Linked DNA regions of Microlunatus soli. The protein of the gene in region 2 binds, or shares a complex with, the protein of the main gene of each other region. Links are inferred from orthologs where the notes say so. Each region holds a gene or a part of one and is shown on either strand. Other genes may lie near its edges. The genes, in order: hisH and hisF.

What was found.
Region 1: the proteins of hisF (region 2) and hisH are in contact, whole or in part, in a crystal structure (PDB 6RU0), measured with the Thermotoga maritima proteins. The link is inferred for Microlunatus soli from one-to-one orthologs. Residues at the interface, in WP_004080486.1 of Thermotoga maritima: Met1, Leu2, Ala3, Arg5, Ser40, Glu41, Asp45, Glu46, Ala70, Glu71, Ile73, Asp74, Ile75, Pro76, Phe77, Asp98, Lys99, Ser122, Gln123, Glu161, Thr195, Leu196, Asn247, Arg249, Glu251; in WP_004080484.1 of Thermotoga maritima: Asn15, Arg18, Arg22, Arg117, Leu118, Pro119, His120, Met121, Gly122, Trp123, Asn124, Asn134, Gly135, Tyr136, Tyr138, Val140, Tyr158, Glu180, Lys181, Ser182, Ser183, Lys184, Ile185.

What each region holds. Positions count from the first base shown.
Region 1 is NZ_LT629772.1:6,185,409-6,195,443, forward strand. What follows is about bases 2,852-5,851. They hold hisH (imidazole glycerol phosphate synthase subunit HisH), read left to right. Parts: upstream 2,852-4,039; coding sequence 4,040-4,663; downstream 4,664-5,851. Other genes in these bases: BLU38_RS28325 (histidinol-phosphate transaminase), read left to right, coding at 2,852-3,415; hisB (imidazoleglycerol-phosphate dehydratase HisB), read left to right, coding at 3,408-4,043; BLU38_RS28340 (hypothetical protein), read right to left, coding at 4,675-5,851. In the rest of the region: BLU38_RS28315 (MFS transporter), read right to left, coding at 1-855; hisD (histidinol dehydrogenase), read left to right, coding at 1,026-2,303; more of BLU38_RS28325, read left to right, coding at 2,300-2,851; more of BLU38_RS28340, read right to left, coding at 5,852-5,916; BLU38_RS28345 (C39 family peptidase), read right to left, coding at 5,894-6,664; BLU38_RS28350 (arylsulfatase), read right to left, coding at 6,728-8,494; BLU38_RS28355 (HAD-IA family hydrolase), read left to right, coding at 8,880-9,839; BLU38_RS28360 (NAD(P)/FAD-dependent oxidoreductase), read left to right, coding at 9,952-10,035. UniProt on the Escherichia coli protein: IGPS catalyzes the conversion of PRFAR and glutamine to IGP, AICAR and glutamate. The HisH subunit catalyzes the hydrolysis of glutamine to glutamate and ammonia as part of the synthesis of IGP and AICAR.
Region 2 is NZ_LT629772.1:5,579,280-5,589,168, reverse strand. The notes cover bases 4,757-7,610. They hold hisF (imidazole glycerol phosphate synthase subunit HisF), read right to left. Parts: upstream 6,639-7,610; coding sequence 5,874-6,638; downstream 4,757-5,873. Other genes in these bases: BLU38_RS25585 (methyltransferase domain-containing protein), read left to right, coding at 6,781-7,610; BLU38_RS25595 (2-hydroxyacid dehydrogenase), read right to left, coding at 4,830-5,789; BLU38_RS25600 (HIT family protein), read right to left, coding at 4,757-4,833. In the rest of the region: BLU38_RS25620 (winged helix DNA-binding domain-containing protein), read right to left, coding at 1-374; BLU38_RS25615 (hypothetical protein), read right to left, coding at 510-1,085; ilvD (dihydroxy-acid dehydratase), read right to left, coding at 1,211-2,902; BLU38_RS25605 (glycosyltransferase 87 family protein), read right to left, coding at 3,170-4,420; more of BLU38_RS25600, read right to left, coding at 4,417-4,756; more of BLU38_RS25585, read left to right, coding at 7,611-7,662; BLU38_RS25580 (lamin tail domain-containing protein), read left to right, coding at 7,861-8,325; BLU38_RS25575 (aminoglycoside 6-adenylyltransferase), read right to left, coding at 8,381-9,283; BLU38_RS25570 (VOC family protein), read right to left, coding at 9,312-9,722; BLU38_RS25565 (VOC family protein), read left to right, coding at 9,770-9,889.

The DNA.
Region 1 (10,035 bases), 610 kb from region 2 along the record:
CAGGTAGATCCAGGTCAGTGCCGATCCGCGCCGGTAGGTGATCGCGGGCAGCACCGTGGTGGCGGCGCGACGCTCGCGCAGGATGAAGCCGACCACGAAGAGCCCGGCGGCGATGATCAGCGCGATCGACAAGCCACGGCCGGAGACGACGGAGGCGACGCTGACCGCCGCGGCACCCAGGCTGAGCAGCGCCAGCGCGAGCACCGGCACCCGATCTGAGGCGGCTGTGCCGGACGATCCGCCGTCCGGGGCGCGGCGCGGTAGCGAGCGCCCGACCACGACCGCGACGCCGCCGGCGCTCGCGGCGAGCAGGACGAACGCCAGCCGCCATAGACCGAATTCGGCGAACAGACCCCCGATGATCGGCCCGACGACGTTGCCGAACCCCCACATCGCCGACATCAGGCCGAGCGCGCGTTGCCACAGATGGTCGGGCAGTGCCTGTCGGACGACCGCGAAGCCGAGCCCGGCAAGCAGGCCGCCGCCGAGCCCCTGCAACACCCGGCCGCCGAGCAACACCGGCATCGTCGGTGCGATCGCCCCGACCACACTGCCGGCACCGAACAGCGCCAGTCCGATCCAGTATGCCTGGCGCGGCCCGCGGCGAGTGACGGTGCGGCTGACCAGCATCGAGGTGAACACCGAGGCGACCAAGAATGCCGTCATGGCCCAGGCGTACAGGCTGCGGCCGCCGATCTCGCCGACGGCGCTGGGCAGCAGGCTGGTGGTCAGATAGACGTTCACGGCGTAGAGCGCGACGCCGCCGCTCAACACCAGGGTGACCGACCGATGCTCGCGGCCCAACAACTCTTGCCAGGACCCCTTCGGCGGGGCGGCGTCTGCCTTAGATCTCATAATCCAAAGATTAATAGAATAGATTGAGTCTGGTCAACCGTCCGGCCGTCGATCTGCTGCGACTCCGTGCCGGACGCTCTCGTAGACTCGCCGACGTGCTACGACGTATCGACCTTCGCGCCGCGACCTCCCGGGAGACAGGGCCCGCCCGGAGTCACGGCGCGGCTGCCCTGCTGGACAACCTGCAGGACGTACTGCCGCGCGCCGAGTTCGATGTCGATGCCGCCGTCGAGGCGGTGCGACCGATCTGCGAGGACATCGCCCGGCACGGCGAACAGGCGCTGACCACGTACGCCGAGCGCTTCGACCATGTGGTGCCGGCGTCGTTCCGGGTGCCGGTCGAGGCGCTCAGTACGGCACTCGCCGAGCTCGATCCTGAGCTCCGGCGTGCCTTCGAGGTCTCCATCGAGCGGCGTCGCGCGGTGAGTCTGGCCGAGTTGGGGGACGGGCAGGTCGACGTCGAGGTGGCGCCCGGAGCGCGGGTCAGCCAACGGATGATTCCGGTGGACCGGGTCGGCCTGTACGTCCCCGGCGGAGTCGCGCCACTGGCTTCGACGGTGATCATGAATGTGGTGCCGGCCCAGATCGCCGGCGTCGGTTCGCTGGCCTTGGCGTCGACCCCGCAACAGGCGTTCGGCGGGCTGCCGCACCCGAGCATCCTCGCCCTCTGTGCGCTGCTCGGCGTCGACGAGGTGTACGCCGTGGGTGGCTCCCAGGCGGTGCCGATGTTCGCCTACGGCGTTCCCGGCCTGTGTCCCAAGGTGGACATGATCACCGGGCCCGGCAACATCTACACCGTCGCAGCCAAACGGCTGGTCAAGGGCCTGGTCGGCATCGACTCCGAGGCCGGACCGACCGAGATCGCGATCCTCGCCGACGACACCGCAGTGCCCGCCTTCGTCGCCGCCGACCTGATCTCCCAGTCCGAACACGATCCGGCGGCCGCATCGGTGTTGATCACCGACTCCGAGCCGTTGATCGCCGCGGTCGAGGACGAGTTGAAGAAGCAGGTGGCGACGGCACGGCACGCCGAGCGGATCGAGACCTCGCTGACCGGGCAGCAGTCCGGAGTCGTCCTGGTCGACGATCTCGAGGCAGGGATCGCAGTCGCTGACGCCTACGCCGCCGAGCACCTGGAGATCCAGACCCGGGACGCAGCAGCGGTGTCGAGGAAGATCAACAACGCCGGAGCGATCTTCCTCGGATCCTGGTCGCCGGTGTCGCTGGGGGACTACTCCGCCGGCAGCACCCACGTGCTACCCACCGCAGGATGTGCCTGCCACTCCTCGGGGCTCAACGTGAAGAGCTACCTGAAGGCCGTCCACGTGATCGACTACGACCAGCAGGCGCTGGCCGAGATCGCGGACCACGTGGTGACCTTCGCCGAGGCCGAGGACCTGCCGTCACACGGTCGGGCGATCTCGATCAGACAGGACGGCGACCAATGACCGGCACCGCCGAGCCGTCCTTGTCCGAGCTGCCGCTGCGACCGGAGCTGAAGGGCGAGGAACCGTACGGCGCCCCACAGCTCGACGTCCCGGTGCTGCTCAACGTCAACGAGAACCCGTACCCGCCGAGTCGCGAGGTGATCGAGGACCTGAGCCGCGCGGTCGGCGAGGCGGTGGCGACGATGAACCGCTATCCCGAACGGGACGCGCTCGCGCTACGAGCCGATCTGGCCGACTATCTCGGGCACGGTTTGACCGCCGACAACATCTGGGCTGCCAACGGCAGCAACGAGGTGATGACCCACGTGCTGGGGGCGTTCGGCGGACCAGGGCGCAGTGCGCTGACCTTCGTCCCGTCGTACTCGATGTATCCCGAGTACGCGCGGAACACCCACACGGCATGGCTGACCGTGCCGCGGCGGGCGGACTTCACCCTTGATCTTGATCTTGCTCTGCGGTCGATCGCGGAGCTCCGTCCCGACGTGATCTTGATCGCCAGCCCGAACAACCCGACCGGGACCGCGACCGACCTTGATCAACTACGCAGCCTTTGCGCGGCCGCACCGGGGGTGATCGTGATCGACGAGGCCTACGCCGAGTTCGCCCGGCCGGGGACTCGCAGCGCGTTGGATCTGCTGCCCAGCTTCGGAAATCTCGCCGTCAGCCGGACGATGAGCAAGGCGTTCGCCTTCGCCGGCGGCCGGCTCGGATACCTCGCTGCCGCACCGGCCTTCATCGACGCACTGCGGATCGTCCGGTTGCCCTACCACCTGTCGGTGGTCAGTCAGGCAGCGGCCCGCGCCGCACTCGCGCACGCACCGGAACTGCTGCAGCAGGTGGACGCGCTGCGCCGGGAGCGGGACGCGCTGCAGGACTGGCTGCTCGCAACCGGGCTGCAGGTCGCCGCGTCCGACGCCAACTTCGTCCTGTTCGGCAGGTTCGCCGATCGACACCGGGTCTGGCAGCAGCTGCTGGATCGCGGCGTGCTGATCCGCGAGACCGGCCCCACCGGTTGGCTGCGGGTCTCGGTCGGTACGCCGGAGGAGACGGCCGCCTTCAGAACCGCCCTCACCGACATCCTGCCCGACAACGAAAGGCTGACCGATGACTGACACCGGTCCCGAGCAGGGCCGGACCGCGTCCCTGGAACGCAGCACCTCCGAATCCAGCGTCTCGGTCCGGATCGACCTCGACGGCAGTGGCGACTCGGTGATCAACACCGGCGTCGGCTTCTACGACCACATGCTGACCGCGCTGGCCCGGCACGGTCTGTTCGACCTCGAGATCGAGACCAAGGGCGATGTCTGGATCGATGCACATCACAGCGTCGAGGACACCGCGATCACCCTGGGGCAGGCGATCCGGACCGCGCTCGGCGACAAGCGGGGGATCCGCCGCTTCGGCGATGCGATGGTGCCGCTGGACGAGGCGCTCGCGCAGGCCGTTGTCGACGTCTCCGGTCGGCCGTACTGCGTGCACAGCGGCGAACCCGCCGGCCAGGAACAGGTGATCATCGGCGGCGGGAATGCCGGAGTTCCCTACGTCGGCAGCCTGACCCGGCACGTGATGGAGAGCTTGGCGTTCCATGCCGGGATCTGCCTGCACCTGCGCGTGTTGGCCGGAAGGGATCCGCACCACATCGTCGAAGCGCAGTTCAAGGCCGTCGCGCGGGCGCTGCGCGATGCGGTCGCACTCGACCCCCGAGTCAGCGGCGTGCCGAGCACCAAGGGCACGCTGTGACGACGTCGGTCGTGATCTTGGACTACGGTCTGGGCAACATCCGGTCGGCGCAACGGGCGGTGGCCCGGACCGGCGCCGACGTGACCATCAGTGTTGATCATGATGCTGCGGTCGCCGCGGACGGACTGGTGGTCCCGGGGGTGGGTGCGTTCGCCGCCTGCATGGACGGACTGTTGCAGGTCGGCGGCGACAAGATCATCGCCGCACGGGTGGCGGCCGGCAGGCCGGTGCTCGGCATCTGCGTCGGCGCGCAGATCCTTTTCACCGAGGGCGTCGAGCACGGACACCGGGTAGCCGGATGCGCCCGCTGGCCCGGGACGGTGGAGGAGTTGCACGCCGTCCGGCTGCCGCACATGGGCTGGAACACCGTCGACGCGCCCGCCGGCAGCACCCTGTTTGCCGGACTCGGGACGGAGCGTTTCTACTTCGTCCACTCCTACGGCATCAGGGAGCAGGCAGCGCCGGCGTTGGACGGTGCGACCGTCACCTGGGCCGAGCACGGCGGTGATCGTTTTGTCGCCGGCATCGAGCAGGGCGTGTTGAGCGCCACCCAGTTCCATCCGGAGAAGTCCGGGACTGCGGGCGCCCGACTGCTGGCCAACTGGGTCGACACCCTCTGAGGGGCAGCCCACTAGCAGCCGGGTAGGTGGGGCAACCCGGAGGTGTCGATGTAGCTGCTGGGTGACGGGCTGCTGCCCTTGCTGGCCGGCGGATAACCGACCTGCAGCCAGGGGCTGTCGATGCCGGTCCGGGTGGAGCCCCACTGCCGGGTGAGGGATGCGTAGCTGCCGCTGCGGACATCGAGGATGTGCTGGGCATAGCCGTCGTTCCACACCACGAAGGAACTGCCGACCACACCCACCGCGTCGATCGCCCGATCGGCGCCGACGGTGATCGCAGCCCGCGGCTTGGCCCATCCCGGCCGCCAGACGTAGAGGGTCCGGAGCCGGTGGTCGGACCAGGCATACAGCTGCCGACTGTTGGCCAGCGCGAACGGGCCGTTGATCTCGGCGAGCTGTGCCGGGAGTCGGATCGGTTTCAACGTGGTCGGGTCGGCGGCAGCCAGCCTCGACAGCTCGCCCTGCTTCCTGGCAGCAGACCACAGCACGCGATGATCACCGAGCCGCCAGACCCGGATCGGTGAGCCAGCGGTGCTGACGTTGTCCCGCCGCCCGGTGTCGATGTTGTAGCGGCGCAGATAGCTAATGGTCCGGCCGGGTTTCCCGCCGGGGACCTGGGGCCAGAACACGTGCCCGTCGACCAGGGCCACATAGGGCCAGGGACCTCCCGGGTGGCCACCGTCGGCGTTGGTGTCGGCCGCGCCGATCCGACGCGGCGTGCCGCCCCGGACGGTGTCCCAGATCCAGACGCTCCAGTCGTTGATGTCGGCGGGATCGTGCAGCACGCCGTAGGCGAGCCACCGACCGTCGTAGTCGGCGTTCAGGATCTGCCACTGCTGATGGCCGTCGGCACCGAAGTCGTCGATCAATCGGTCCTTCGACCCGACCCGCCAGACGATCTTGTTGGTACCCGATCCCAGGCCCGGCCGGCTGTACTGCAACACGGTCTCGCCGTTCGTCCCGACGAACGCGGTGCCGGCCTGGAGTCCCGCTCCGGGCTTCAGCCGTCCGCGATGCAGGGCGTCGTTCCAGGCCTGGGGGAGCGCGACCCGGCAGGTCTTGGTCCAGCGGGCAGCGGCGCCGCCCGGCGTAGCCGATCCTTGACTGCCCGGCGATGCCGAGGGATGGCCGGTTGACGGGGTTGCCGATCGTTCGGCGGTGTTGCTGCAGCCGGTGATGATCATCACCGCCAGGCACAGACCGGCGAACAGTCCGGCGCCGGGCAGCCGGTCACCAGACGTAGCCGCGACCACCCAGGATCGTCACCATCTTGTCGGTGGTGATCGCGGAGCTCTTGGGGACGCCGCCGCTCCACGAGATCGACGCAGCTCCGGACGCCGGGTCGACGTAGTGGGTGTTGCCACCGGAGTTGGAGTATCCGCGGATCGGGATCCAGTGGAAGATCTGCCGATCCGCCGGATGCCCGACCAGATGGGGCCCGTTTGCGATCTCCCAGGCGTTGCCGGCGATGCCGTAACCGTCGTTCACATCGGTGACCAGACGCGTCTTGAAGGTGGACTTCTCCCCGGAGGTGGGACTGGTGTTGAGTCCCTGGGCGTAGTACCTGACGCCTGCCGGTGCGACGGAGTTGATGGCCGCCGGCATCGGGTAGCTGGTGCCGTTGTACCAGTCCGTGCCGTTCCGCGTGGTGCCCAGCATCGATGCGGCCTGGGCCTGGGTCCGGCTGACGCGGATCCCCTTCAGCATGGTGACCAGCGTGGCCGGCCCGCAGTAGTAGGAGTTGGCCTGCTGGACCCAGCGCATCGAGTCGACCAGACCGGAGGACGAGACAGCACGCTGAGAGACCTGTCGTCGGGCTCGGGAGTCCTTGGCCGCGATGCCGGCCAACTCGTCCGCGCTGAGCGTCGGCGTGCCGATGATCCGGGACCTCTCCGCCGGTCGATCGAGCGGAGTACGCGGCTCGGCCTGCGCCGGTGACGCCGCGGCGAGCAGGGCGAGCACGCACGCACCGGTGACGGCGGACGCTGCGGCGATTCTCATCACGGACACCTCCGAAGAGCCTCCACCTCGGGTCAGGTGGTCAGGCAGTCTGGAAGGCAGAACCTACCGGACCCGACCTTTCCGTTCGATGACCCAGGGATGAACTCCACACCGTTTCGCCCACGCCTGGTACGCGGCGGCCAGATGCTGCACCACCGGACGGTGGGCGGCGGCGAGGTCATGGAGTTCGGTCCGGTCGGCGTCGATGTCGTACAACTCCCAGGGCCCACCGAACTTGCGCACCAGCTTCCACCGACCCTGACGGACCGCGCAGTTGCCCTCGTGTTCCCAGTAGAGCAGGCGATTGCGGTCGGCCTCCGGCCGTCCGAGCCAGCTGTTGATCATGGATCGGCCCTCGATCGGCGTCAACGGTCGGCCGGCCCGGGATGCGGGGTAGCGCAGCCCGGTGACGTCCAGGACGGTGGCCATCACGTCGGTCAGCTGATGCGGATGGTGACTGATCCGACCGGCCGGCAACCGACCCGGCCAGTGCGCGATCAGCGGGGTGGAGATGCCGCCCTCGTGCACCCAGTGCTTGTACTCGCGGAACGGGGTGTTGGACACTCCCGCCCAGCCGCGACCGTAGGAGCTGTAGGTGGTCGCCGGGCCCGGGACGATGGTCGGGTCGTTGCCGCGCCGGACCCTGGTGCTCCGGTGCGCTGCCGGATCCGAGCCGGTCCGGCGGCGATCGACGCCCGAGTCCGCCCCGCTGTCGTCGGCCTGAGCGATCCGGGCCTGCAGTTCCTCGGCGCTGCCGCCGTTGTCGGACAAGAAGATGATCAAGGTGTTGTCCAACTGCTTGGTCCGGGTCAACGCCTCGACCAGTTGTCCCACCGCGGCATCCATCATCGCGATCTGAGCTGCGTAGACCTCCATCCGACGCTGCTGCCACTGCGGCCGGGTGATCGTGTCGTACGGCTGCACCCGGGGATCGCGCTGACCGAGCTTCCACCGGCCGGACAGCATCCCGCTGTCGACGAGTCGGCGATACCGCTGCTGCCGCAGCGTGTCCCAGCCCGCCCGGTAGTGGCCGGCCTGGAGCTTGATCCAACGCTCCGGCGCGTGCAGCGGCCAGTGCGGCGCGGTGAAGGGCAGATACAGGAAGAACGGCTGGTCCGGTCTGTTGTGCACCTGGTCGTGGACGAATTCCGATGCCCGGCGGCCGAGCTCTGTGGTCAGGTAGAAGTCCTGCGGCGGATCCAGCTTCCGGCTGTCGGCGTACAGGGCTGCCGGTTCGAAGTAGCTCGACGCTCCGCCGATGATGCCGTAGTGATGATCGAAGCCGCGGCCCTGCGGCCAACTGTCGTCGGGCTTGGCGACCTGCGCGGTGAGATGCCACTTGCCGAACATCGAGGTCGCGTAGCCGGCGTCACCGAGCAGTTCGGCCAGCGTCAGGCAGCGCCTGTTCAAGGTGCCGGGATAACCGTGCTCTCCGGCCTTGTTCAGCACGCCGATACCCGTTTGGTGCGGGTGCAGGCCGGTGAGCAGCGAAGCCCGGGACGGCGAACAGCGCGCGGTGTTGTAGAACTGCGACATCCGTACCCCGCCGGCCGCGAGCCGATCGAGGTGCGGCGTGGCGATCTCCGAGCCGTAGCAGCCGATGTCGGAGAACCCCATGTCGTCGGCCAGGATGAGCACCACGTTGGGCCGTTGCCCGGCCGTCGGTGACGAGGTCGCTCCGGGGTCGGCGCTCGGGCTGCCCGATCCTCCCGTCGCGGCGGGCGATCCGGCCGGCGGCGCGCCCACGCCACCGGGTGCGGAGCAACCCGCCAGCGCCCCGCCGACGCCCAGTGCGGAGAGCCCGAGCAGACGGCGTCGGGGAAGGGTCATGATCGGTGCCTCATCTCGCCGAGAGTTTAGCCTCGATCCGTGGACGGGCGCCGTAGCGAGCGGCACCAGAGGGGTGTGCTGGCAAGGCGCCGGCGTGAGGGTGGTCTGGTTGACCATTGAGCGTCGGCAACGCCGCCAGCGCGCCGCTCTGGGGCCGCGCAGTAGGCGCCCGTCCACGGATCGAGGCTCAAGGTGTTTGAGGGGTTATCGGTGCCCGGTTCGGTGTGCTGCTCGATCAAGCCCAGGCTCGCCCGGGAACGCCTCGCCCTTGTGAGGGAGACGTCGTGGCCTCATCATTGCTGCAACGGCAGCGGAGCTGAGTGTGCCGTACTCGGCCGAAACCGGCGGACATCGCGGTCCGTCGATACAGGAAGCGGAGGAAGCCATGAGCGATCGGTACGACACCGTGGTCTTCGATCTGGGTGGAGTTGTGCTGAACTGGGAGCCCGAAAGGGCCTATCAGCAGGTGATGCCAGCCGACCAGGTCGGTGACTTCATGGACGAGATCTGCTTCAACGAGTGGAACCATCGCCACGATGCCGGTCAGGACTGGGACGAGGGCGAGGCGGAGCTGATCTCCCGGTTGCCGCAGCATCGTGAGCAGATCGAGGCCTACCGCCGCTATTTCGATCTCACGATCACCGGCATGGTGCCCGGCACGGCCGCGATCATCGCCGAACTGCAGCGGGCCGGTGTGCGACTTGTCGCGCTGACCAACTGGTCGGCCGACCTGTTCCGTCCGACCAAACGGCGGTTCGGTCTGCTGAACCGGTTCGAGGGCATCGTGGTCTCGGGAGAAGAGGGCATCGCCAAGCCCGATCCCCAGCTGTTCTCCGTGGTCTTCGACCGCTATCAGGTCGACCCGGAGCACGCCATCTTCATCGACGACAACGAACACAACTGCACGACCGCCGGTCAGCTCGGCCTACAGGCGATCCCGTTCACCGATGCTGCTGCTGCCCGGTCCCGGCTGGTGGAGCTCGGGCTGCTGGGAGAGCGGGAACCGGTGCCCGGACCGATCTTCCACATCGCGAAGAAGGCGCAGTGGGACAAGGCCAAGCAGTGTGGCAACTACTACTGGTCGACCCGCCGGGTGACCTATGAGGTGCAGGGATTCGTGCACTGTGCCTTTCCCGAGCAGCTGACCGCGGTCCGGGAACGTGGCTACCGGGACCTGGCCGACGATGAACTGGTGGTGTTGCGGATCGATCCGGCGGCGGCCTCGGCCCCGGTGATCGTGGAGGACGACGGCACCGGTGAGGTGTTCCCCCATCTGTACGGCGCGCTCACTCCGGCCGACGTCGTCGAAGAGCGGCCGTTCGCCGCCGTGCCTGTCGGACACTGAGGTCCCTGTCGGACACTGAGGTCCCTGTCGGACACTGAGGTCCCTGTCGGACACTGACCCCGTCGGACACTGAAGCGGGCGGTCCTGCCGACCCGGCGTCACAATGGGCGCCGTGAATGCTGCAGTCGAGGAACGTTCGGTGGTGGTCGTCGGCGCGGGGGTGCTCGGCGTTGCGAGCGCGCTGGCACTGGCGCGG
Region 2 (9,889 bases):
AGCCACCGCTCCGGGTCGTCGAACAGCCCGGCCTTGCGCACATCGGAGAGCAACCGGCGGCTCTCCGACGCCGCCACCCGATCACTGGCCCCGCTCTGTGCATCGGCCAGGGTGTCGCGGTCGAAGACGAACAAGGTCCGTCGCATCGCCATGTGCTTGACCAGGCTGCGATCGATGTAGAACGCCGCGTCGAGATCGTCGGTGCCGAAGCCGTCGACGCGAGTCCAGGCACTCAGATAGATCGTCGCCGGATCCGTCGCGTGCAGCGCCACCAGGCTGTTGGTCAGATCGCCGACATCCCGCGCACGGCTCTCCGCAGCGAGTCGCTGCCGGCGCGCCAATCTCGTCTGTCTGTCCTGGTTCGTGATCCGCATGGCGTCATTGTGGCGTGCCGGACCGACAGCGCACGGCATCCGGTCCTGCCCGAACCAGAGCCAGCGGACCACGACCTGAGGACCGGTCGACGTGGCCTGGCAGCCCGTGCCCAGGCTGCCGTATCAGTTGTGCGGTCACGCCTCCTTGACCCAGAAGGAGGTGGCGGCATTGTTCCAGCCGGTGGGCAGCCGGCCGAGCCGGTCCTCGTTGCGGAGCCAACCGGTGTGCTGACCCTCCATGAAGCTGCGCCCGTAGAGCGACACCGTGCAGCCATGGTAGGTCTTCAGCGAACTGATGCGATTGTTCCAATTCCTCCCGGAATGATCCTTGATGAACCTCAGATCATTCTCCATGAAATTGCAATTTGCGCCAGCCGTCTTGAATCGGTGCGACTTACCTTCCTTGTTCGGCTTTCCCCAGACCTTCAGGATCAGGTTCTTGCCTGCCGCCCGGGACGCCGCAGCATCGGTCTCGTAGCACTTGGTCGTCGACCTGTCGACGTCGGTCACGCAATAGCCGTCGACGGCGGCCTCCCGTGCTTCCGACGGCGCCTGCGACTCGACCGGCGCTGCCTGAGCGACCGAAAGGCCGACGCTCGATACCAGCGCAGCCGCTGCCGCGGTGGACAGCACTGTGGCGCGAGCGCGATGAATTCTCTGCATGATTTCCTCCCGACTATTTCTTGCCTGCGAAGGCATGTCCATCGCCATCAACAGTAACTATCGGAAGGTTCAGCGCCACCAGAAATTCACCGTGCAATGCGCATTTCAACAACCCGCAATGAACCGGCTTGGATTGACCCTATGAGCGATTACCATAAGCCACGTAATGACGGTCAGCCGCACACGGCGCCGAGTTTTGCCGAGCCGACCAGCTTGGCGTATTTGGCCAGCACACCTCGGGGCTGCGGACGGTCCGGCGGGGTCCATGCCGAGCGTCGGCTCGCCATCTCCTCGGCCGACACATCGAGGTCCAGGGTGCCGTCGGCGACGTTCAGGATGATCTTGTCGCCGTCCTGAACCAACGCGATCGGCCCACCCTCGGTTGCTTCCGGGGCGATGTGCCCGACGCAGAGTCCGGTGGTCCCGCCGGAGAACCTGCCGTCGGTGATCAACATGACGTCCTTGCCGAGCCCGGCACCCTTGATCGCGCCGGTGATCGCCAGCATCTCGCGCATCCCGGGACCACCCTTCGGCCCCTCGTACCTGATCACCACCACGTCGCCGGAACTGATGGTGCCGTCGTTCAAGGCGTCCATCGCGGCCCGTTCTCCGTCGAACACCCGGGCAGTGCCCTCGACGATCGTGTCGTCGAAGCCGGCGCTCTTCACCACGGCACCGTCCGGGGCCAATGTTCCGTGCAGGATGGTGATCCCGCCGGTCGGGTGGATCGGTTCGGACAGACTGCGGATGATCTTGCCGTCGATGTCCGGTGGTGCGATGTCGGCCAGATTCTCCGCCATCGTCCGGCCGGTGACGGTCAGGCAGTCACCGTTGATCAGACCGGCATCCAGCAGGGCCTTCATCACCACCGGAACGCCGCCGACCTTGTCGACGTCGTTCATCACGAATCTGCCGAACGGCTTGAGGTCCCCCAGGTGCGGCACCTTCTTCGACACCGCGATGAAGTCGTCCAGACCAAGATCGACCTCGGCCTCGTTGGCGATCGCCAGCAGGTGCAACACGGCGTTGGTCGAGCCGCCGAACGCCATCACCACAGCGATGGCGTTCTCGAAGGCTTCCTTGGTGAGGATCTGACGGGCGGTGATCCCCTGGCGCAGCATCTCGACCGCGGCCTGACCGCTCTTGTGGGCGAAGCCGTCCCGGCGCCGATCGACCGCCGGTGGCGCAGCGGATCCGGGCAGGGACATTCCGAGTGCTTCGGCGGCACTGGCCATCGTGTTGGCGGTGTACATCCCACCGCACGCGCCCTCGCCCGGGCAGATCGCGCGTTCGATCTTGTCCACGTCGGCTTGGCTGATCAGACCGCGGACGCAGGCGCCGACCGCTTCGAACGCGTCGATCAGGGTGACGTCCTTGCCGTCCACGCTGCCCGGCATGATCGAGCCGGCGTAGAGGAAGACGGAGGCAAGATCAAGACGGGCGGCTGCCATCAGCATGCCCGGCAGTGACTTGTCGCAGCCGGCCAGCAGCACCGACCCGTCCAGCCGCTCGGCCTCCATCACGGTCTCCACCGAGTCGGCGATGATCTCCCGGCTGACCAACGAGTAGTGCATGCCGACGTGTCCCATCGAGATCCCGTCGGACACCGAGATGGTGCCGAACTCCAGCGGATAACCGCCGGCGGCGTGCACACCTTCCTTGACCGCCTTGGCCAACCGGTCCAGTGACAGGTTGCAGGGCGTGATCTCGTTCCAGCTGGACGCGACGCCGATCTGCGGCTTACCGAAGTCGTCGTCGGTCATCCCGACGGCGCGCAACATGCCACGGGACGCGGTCGCCTCCAGCCCGTCGGTGACGGTCCGGGAACGCGGTTTGATGTCGGGCTGATCGGATGCGGCTGCCATGTTCGTACGCTACCGCTGTCGTCCGTGCCGTCGAGCCCGGGCACGACGCTGCCCGATGTCACTCCGCCCTCGCAGCGAGAGCATCCCCAGGGATGCCAGGTCGCCGTCGGTGTCCTGGGGATGCTGGGGCGCCGGCCGGAAGTTCGGCGGCGGCGCCAGTCCCGGCGGCGGTTGCTGGTGGTGAGCTCGCGCTCAAGCGCCCGACGTCCGTCGAGGTTACGCACCTCAAATCGGTGCGGGAACGTGCTTAACCTTGATAGATCGAGGTTAGACAGGGCGCCGGCGGATCATCCGGATGGCGGTGCCCACCATCAGGGCGGCGGCTAGGAGCGGGCCGAGGTTGGCGATCAACCGTTGGCCGGCGTTGTAGGAGTTCTCCTCGCCGCCGGCGTACGGGAGCAGGGCCAGCGGCAGGCAGGCGCTGACGTAGACGACGAGGATGCCGGCGCCGATGCTCATCCAGCGGGGCAGCGGGACGTGATCGGCTCGAGCGCCGGGCCAGGGTCGGCGCCGGAGCTGATAGATCGCGGCCAGACCGAGCGGCAGGATCCAGACGAAGTGGTGGGTCCAGGACAGCGGTGAAGCGAGGTTGGTGCCCAACCCGACCATGGCGATGGCCAGCACGTGACCGCCTTGCTTCCACCAGTACGCACCGACGATCGCAGCCAGCACGGCCACCAGGAAGGACAGCAGCAGCCCGATGTGGCTGTTGGTGGTCGTCTCACCGAAGAAGCGCAGGACGACACCGAGCAGCGACTGGTTACCGACGTACAACGGGCCCGAGGTGTGGGTCTCGCCGCCGATCAAGCTCTTGACATAGGTGACGGTGGCTGCCGGCTGCAACGCGGTGCCAACCGCTGTCAGCACGACGAACGTGATCATCGCGGTGATTGCCGGCTTCTTCCGGCCCAAGATCAACAACATCAGCACGAACAGTGCCGGCGTGAGTTTGACCGCGGCCGCAATGCCGATCAGCAGGCCGCCGGGGATCCGGCGTTTGCGGCCCGGTGCTGCCGGCAGCAGGTCGATGATCACCATCGCCATCAGGAAGGTGTTGATCTGCCCGTAGCCGATGGTGGTCCGGATCGGCTCCATTCCGATCACCAGAGCAGCCGACAGCAGCCCGAGCGCCCAGCCACGGGGCACACCGCATCTGATCATCACCGCGTTCTGGGCGATCACCAGCCCGGCGATCCAGACCAGCTGCCAGAACAGGTACGGTCCGATCGCCAGCGGGATCATCAGGATCGCCGAGATCGGCGGATAGATGAAGTACAGATGCCAGTCCGGCGAGGTCCAGGTCATGATGTTCTCGCCGTGCAACATTGCCCGGACTGCGTAGAGATAGACCTGCAGATCGGTGGTCTGCGGCGTCCACGGCCAGAACTTGCCGCCGGAGATGATCACCGGCAGCATCGCCAGCGACACCAGGTAGCCCGGCAGCACCTCGACCAGCCAGCGACGGATCCGCGGCTGACCGGTCAGCCGCCGGCCGGCGAGCTCGGTCTGTTCGGTCACGATGCGGTGATCTGCTGCCAGACGTCGTCGAGCTCCGCGTCCTCGGCGCCCGGCTTGGGTCCGAAGAGGTTGCGGAGCCCGCCGGTCTCGGCGTAGCGCGGTACCAGGTGGACATGCAGATGGAAGACCTCCTGGCCGGCGACCGCACCCGCCGAGGAGAAGAGGTTCATCCCGTCCGCGCCGAGCTTGGTCTGCAGCAGTCGGGAGACCCGATCGACGGCGCCGGTGATCTCGGCCCATGCGGGCGGGTCACTGAGGAAGCTCTCGACGTGCCGCTTCGGGACGACCAGAGTGTGTCCACGGTGGAACGGCGCGATGTCCAGGAAGGAGTACGAGGTGTCGTCCTCGTCGACCTTCCGGCTGGGGATGTCGCCGGTGATGATCTTGCAGAACAGACAGTCCGGTGTGGTCATGCCATCGCCTCCTCTTTGATGATCACGTTCTTCAGCGAATCGCCGGCGGCGTAGCGGCGGAGCTGGTCCGCGGTCAGCGCGTCGGCACGCGGCTGGAAGGCGCTGCTGGCGCCACCGACGTGTGGGCTGATCAGCACCCCCGGTGTGGTCCAGAGCCGATGGTCGACGGGCAGCGGCTCGGGATCGGTGACGTCAAGACCGGCGGTGATCCGTCCCGTCTCGGCCTCGGCGAGCAAGGCATCGGTGTCGACCAGTTTGCCGCGACCGACGTTGATCAACTGGGCGCCGTCCGGCAGCAACGCCAACGCCGCGGCATCGATCAGCTTCTCGGTCTGTGGGGTGGCCGGAATGATCAGGATCAACACGTCGGTGTCGGGCAGGATGGACGGCAGGTCATCGATCGCCTGTACCGGCACCGGGTGACCGTCGGCGTTGGTCTCGGTCCGCGCACTGCGGGCGACCCGGGTGATCGAGCCGACCTCGAAGCCGGTCAGCCGGCGCTCGATCGCCTGGCCGATGTGTCCGTAGCCGATGATCGTCACCCGCTTGTCGGCCAGTGAGTTCCCCCAGCCGAACTGCCAGTCGCCGGTGGTCTGGTTGCGGGCGTACTCGTCGAGCCGACGGCCGACGGCCAGCGACAGCGCGATCGCGAGTTCGGCGGTGCTGGCGTCGTGCAGTCCGGCGGCGTTGCAGAGAGTGACGCCGTCGGGGACGTAACGCTGGATGTGCTCGAAGCCGGCGGTCAGTGTCTGGACCACCTTCAGCCGGGGCATCGTCGCCAGCCGTTCCCAGGCGGCTCTGTCGGTGCTCAGGTACGGGTCGACGTAGAACTCGACCTCGTCCACCGATGCGGGCGGTTCGCCACCGTTGAAGATGTCGATCTCGATCCCGTCGGGCAGCTCACCGAGCCGTCGTCGGGCTTCGGCCTCACTCTCGTACGGCAACCACACGCGCATCCGTATCGCACTCTCCCCACTCAACGATCTGCCTGCTGCATCCGACCGGCGTGCTGCACACGCCGGGACGATCCTGCCATCTGGTCAGCTGCGAACCGGGTAACCCGCGGCTTCCAGCGCCTTCTTCACCTCGGCGATCCGCAGCGTTCCGAAGTGGAACACGCTGGCCGCAAGGACCGCGTCGGCACCCGCTTCGACGGCCGGCGGGAAATCCTCGGCCCGGCCGGCGCCACCGGAGGCGATCAGCGGGACCTCGACCTCGCGGCGTACCGCCCGGATCATCTCCAGATCGAAGCCACCGGTGGTGCCGTCGGCGTCCATCGAATTGAGCAGAATCTCCCCCACGCCCAGCTCGACGCCGCGGCGAGCCCACTGCACCGCATCGAGGTCGGCGGATTTGCGGCCGCCGTGGGTGGTGACACCGAAGCCGGACGGCTGGTCACTCTCCCGGCGGGCATCCACCGACAGCACCAGCACCTGGTTGCCGAACCGACGGGTGATCTCGCTGATCAGCTCCGGCCGGTGGATCGCCGCGGTGTTGACCGCGACCTTGTCGGCCCCGGCACGCAGCATCCGGTCGACGTCGTCGACCGAGGCGATGCCGCCGCCGACGGTCAGCGGGATGAACACCTCACCGGCGGTCCGGTGGACCACCTCCACGGTGGTCTCCCGGCCCTCGACCGACGCGGAGATGTCCAGGAAGGTCAATTCGTCCGCACCCTCGACGTCGTACACCCCGCCCAACTCGACCGGGTCGCCGGCGTCTCGGAGGTTTTCGAAGTTGACCCCCTTGACCACCCGCCCGTCGTGCACGTCAAGACAGGGGATGACACGCACCGCCAGACTCATGGCGCCAACCTTATCCGTGGCTGCCGTTCCGCCTTCGACCGTGCTCGAAACAACTGCCTCGAGCACCCGTCGGATGTCTACCGTCCTATTTCCAGCTACAGAACGACACCGCACGAAGACCACAGCGGCAGGGGGAACTGGCATGACGACCGCATCGAGCATCCGCCCGCCCGGCACCGAGCATCGGGAGTACGCCCTCGGCGCCAGCGACCGGTTGGCGACCGAACAGCTCGATCATCTGGCGACGCTGCTCGACCGGCAGTCGATGAACATCCTCGACGCCACCGGCCTCGGCGCCGGCTGGCGCTGCTTGGAGGTCGGAGCCGGCGGCGGGACGATCGCCGCCGGGCTCGCCGACCGCGTCGGCCCCGACGGCTCTGTCGTCGCCGTCGACATCGACACCCGCCGACTGCAGTCCCGCATCGGTTTGGAGGTCCGGCAGCACGACATCAAGGACGGCGTGCCCGGCGGTCCGTACGACCTGATCCACGTTCGCCTCGTCCTGATGCACCTGAGCGCACGGGAACAGATCCTGCAGAGCCTGGTCGACGCCCTGGCGCCCGGCGGCTGGCTGGTGATCGGCGAGTGGACCGGGCCGCAGACGACGATCCTGTCCTCCCCCAGCCCGGAGGACACCGAAGTGTTCCGCCGGGTCCAGCATGCCGCCCACAACATCATCGGCCGAGGTGTCGGGATCTCCTACGAGTGGGCGCGGCAGGTCGATCAGGCGATGCTCCGTGTCGGTCTGCGGGACGTCGAGACGGTGGAATACACCCATACCAGCGCCGGTGGCAGCTCCGGCTGTCTGTTGAGTCTGAACTACATCCGCCAGTTGCACGATCCGTTGCTCGCCACCGGGCTGACCGAGGCCGACCTGACCCGCTACCGCGCACTGATGCATGATCCGCGGTTCCGCGCCTGGTTCTACCCGTTCCTGTGCAGCCGCGGTCGGCGGGGCGCGGGCTCGGTCGACGGCTCGAGTTCGGAGCCGAACGGGCGACCGGGAGCCGCTCCGCACTGCTGACCGACCTTCACTGATCCGGACCTAGGGCCGCAGGTCCCGATCATCGCGAATCGGCCGCGCGGTGGTGTGATCACCGCTACTGTTCTGATCGTCGACCACGACGCCATCCACCGGCCACCTCTGATGTGGCCATGTCCCGGTGCTTGCCCGTCCGAAACGGTCGATCCATCACTGGTTTCTCATCATCGTGGGGGTCCCATGAAGTTCCTGCGCGCCCTGGCGAGCCTCTTGGTCGTCGCCGGTCTGGTCTCGGGGTCGCTGATCGCGACCACGTCGAACGCCGATGCAGCCTCGAAGCTGCGGTTCACCAAGCTGTACGCGGATTCGCCCGGCACCGACCGAGGCTCGAACAAGTCGCTGAACGCCGAGTACGTCGTGGTCAAGAACACCGGCTCGAGCAAGATCAAGATCGCCGGCTACAAGATCAAGGACAAGGCCGGTCACACCTTCGTCTTCCCGAAGGGCTTCGTGCTCAAGGCCCGCAGGAGTGTGACCGTGCACACCGGCCGAGGCACCAACACCGGCAGCCACCTCTACTGGAAGCAGCGCTGGTACGTCTGGAACAACACCACCGACACCGCCTACCTGCTGAACACCAGGGGAAGCCGGTTGGACACCTGCACCTTCCCCAGAAAGCATTCCAAGGCGTACGTGACCTGCTGACTGCTCTCCCGACCTCCGCCGGGCCAATCTTCCCCGGCCCGGCGTCGGTCGGCCGTCAGCCGAAGTCCCCGGCCCGCATCCGGCGAGCATGCTCGGTGACGTTGGCGATCAGATCACCGGGATAGCGGTAGCCCAGATGCTCGGCCACCTCGCGGGCGATGGTGGCGAACAGATCGATCATCGCGAACAGAGCCGTCCAGTTGGCCTCCGGATCGGCGCCGGTGAAGGTGTTCTCCATCGCCTGCCAGATGCTCGGCGGCAGGTGCTGCTTCAGCCCCTTCCCGAGATTGCCCGACTTCAGTGACCAGTCGTGGTCGCACTGCACCCGCCATTCGATCATCGGCACCAGGTAGTTGAAGCGCATGTCGAAGTCGAGCACCCACTTGGTGGGCAGCAGTTCGTCGCGCAGCAACCCCTTGGCCACGTACGGGACGCCGATCAGGAAGTCGGTGATCAACCGCTGGTAGCCGGCCTCATCGGGGCGCCGCGGTATGTAGGACCGATAGGTCGGCGCCGGCAGGCCGGCGGTCAGGCCGCTCTTGTCCAGCAGCACCCGATGACCGGCGTCCAGTTCGGGATCGGCTCGTGGACCGGAAGTCAGCTCGGTGAAGTAGCGGGCATTCCACAGACTGAAGTCGATCTTGAGACCGTCGACGTAGTTGGTGATGTTGCCGACCTGCACGGCTCCGGTCGCGGCGTCGCTCTCGACCGGATCCCAGTAGTCGATCAACACCTCACCGAACTCCGCCAGCCAGCCGGTGTCGCTGACCATCGCCTCGACGCCTTCGACGACGGCGATCACGTCGTAGTCGGAGTACGCGTCGGTGTGCCCACCCGGGATCGCCCGGGTGCTGGTCAGGATCAGGGCAGCAACGTCGGCGCGTCGCTCACCCCAGGCCACCAACTGATCGATGATCTTGTCCTGCTGCCCCACCGAGCCTGCACCGGAGTTCGCCATGGCAGCACCGTAACGGCCGCTCCGCCGATCAGTCGAAGTCGGCTTCGGTCATTCCACCCTTGCTGCCGTCCGGCCACTGGACCAGCTCGATCCGGTAGCCGTCCGGATCGGTGACGAAACAGGTCGTCGGCCCGTCGGGTCCACCGGGATGCCCGATCGGTGTCGGCTTCAGACCACCGGCGACCAACCGGGCCCTGGTCCGGACGAGATCGTCCACCTCGATCGCCAGATGATCGAAGCCGGACTCCCCCGAGATCGGGCCGCCGCTGGGCCGACACACCAGCTCCAGCGATACCGAGGACTCGTCCGGCAGCCGAAGCATCACCAGCTCGGCGGTCTCGACGTCGACCCGACCGACCTCGAGATAGCCCAGCGTCGTGTAGAAGGTCAGCGATCGGTCCCGATCGCTGACCCGGTAGGAGACCAAGATCGTTTTCACCGTGATCAACTTCCCGTGGTTGGCACCGGATCGGCCATGATGGTGGTGTGAACGACGGTACCGTCTCCGGCTTCCATCATGTCGAGCTCTGGCTGCACGATCTCGGTGACCAGCTCCCCGCCTGGGACTGGCTGTTCGAGCGTCTGGGGTGGACGCCCTATCAGGAC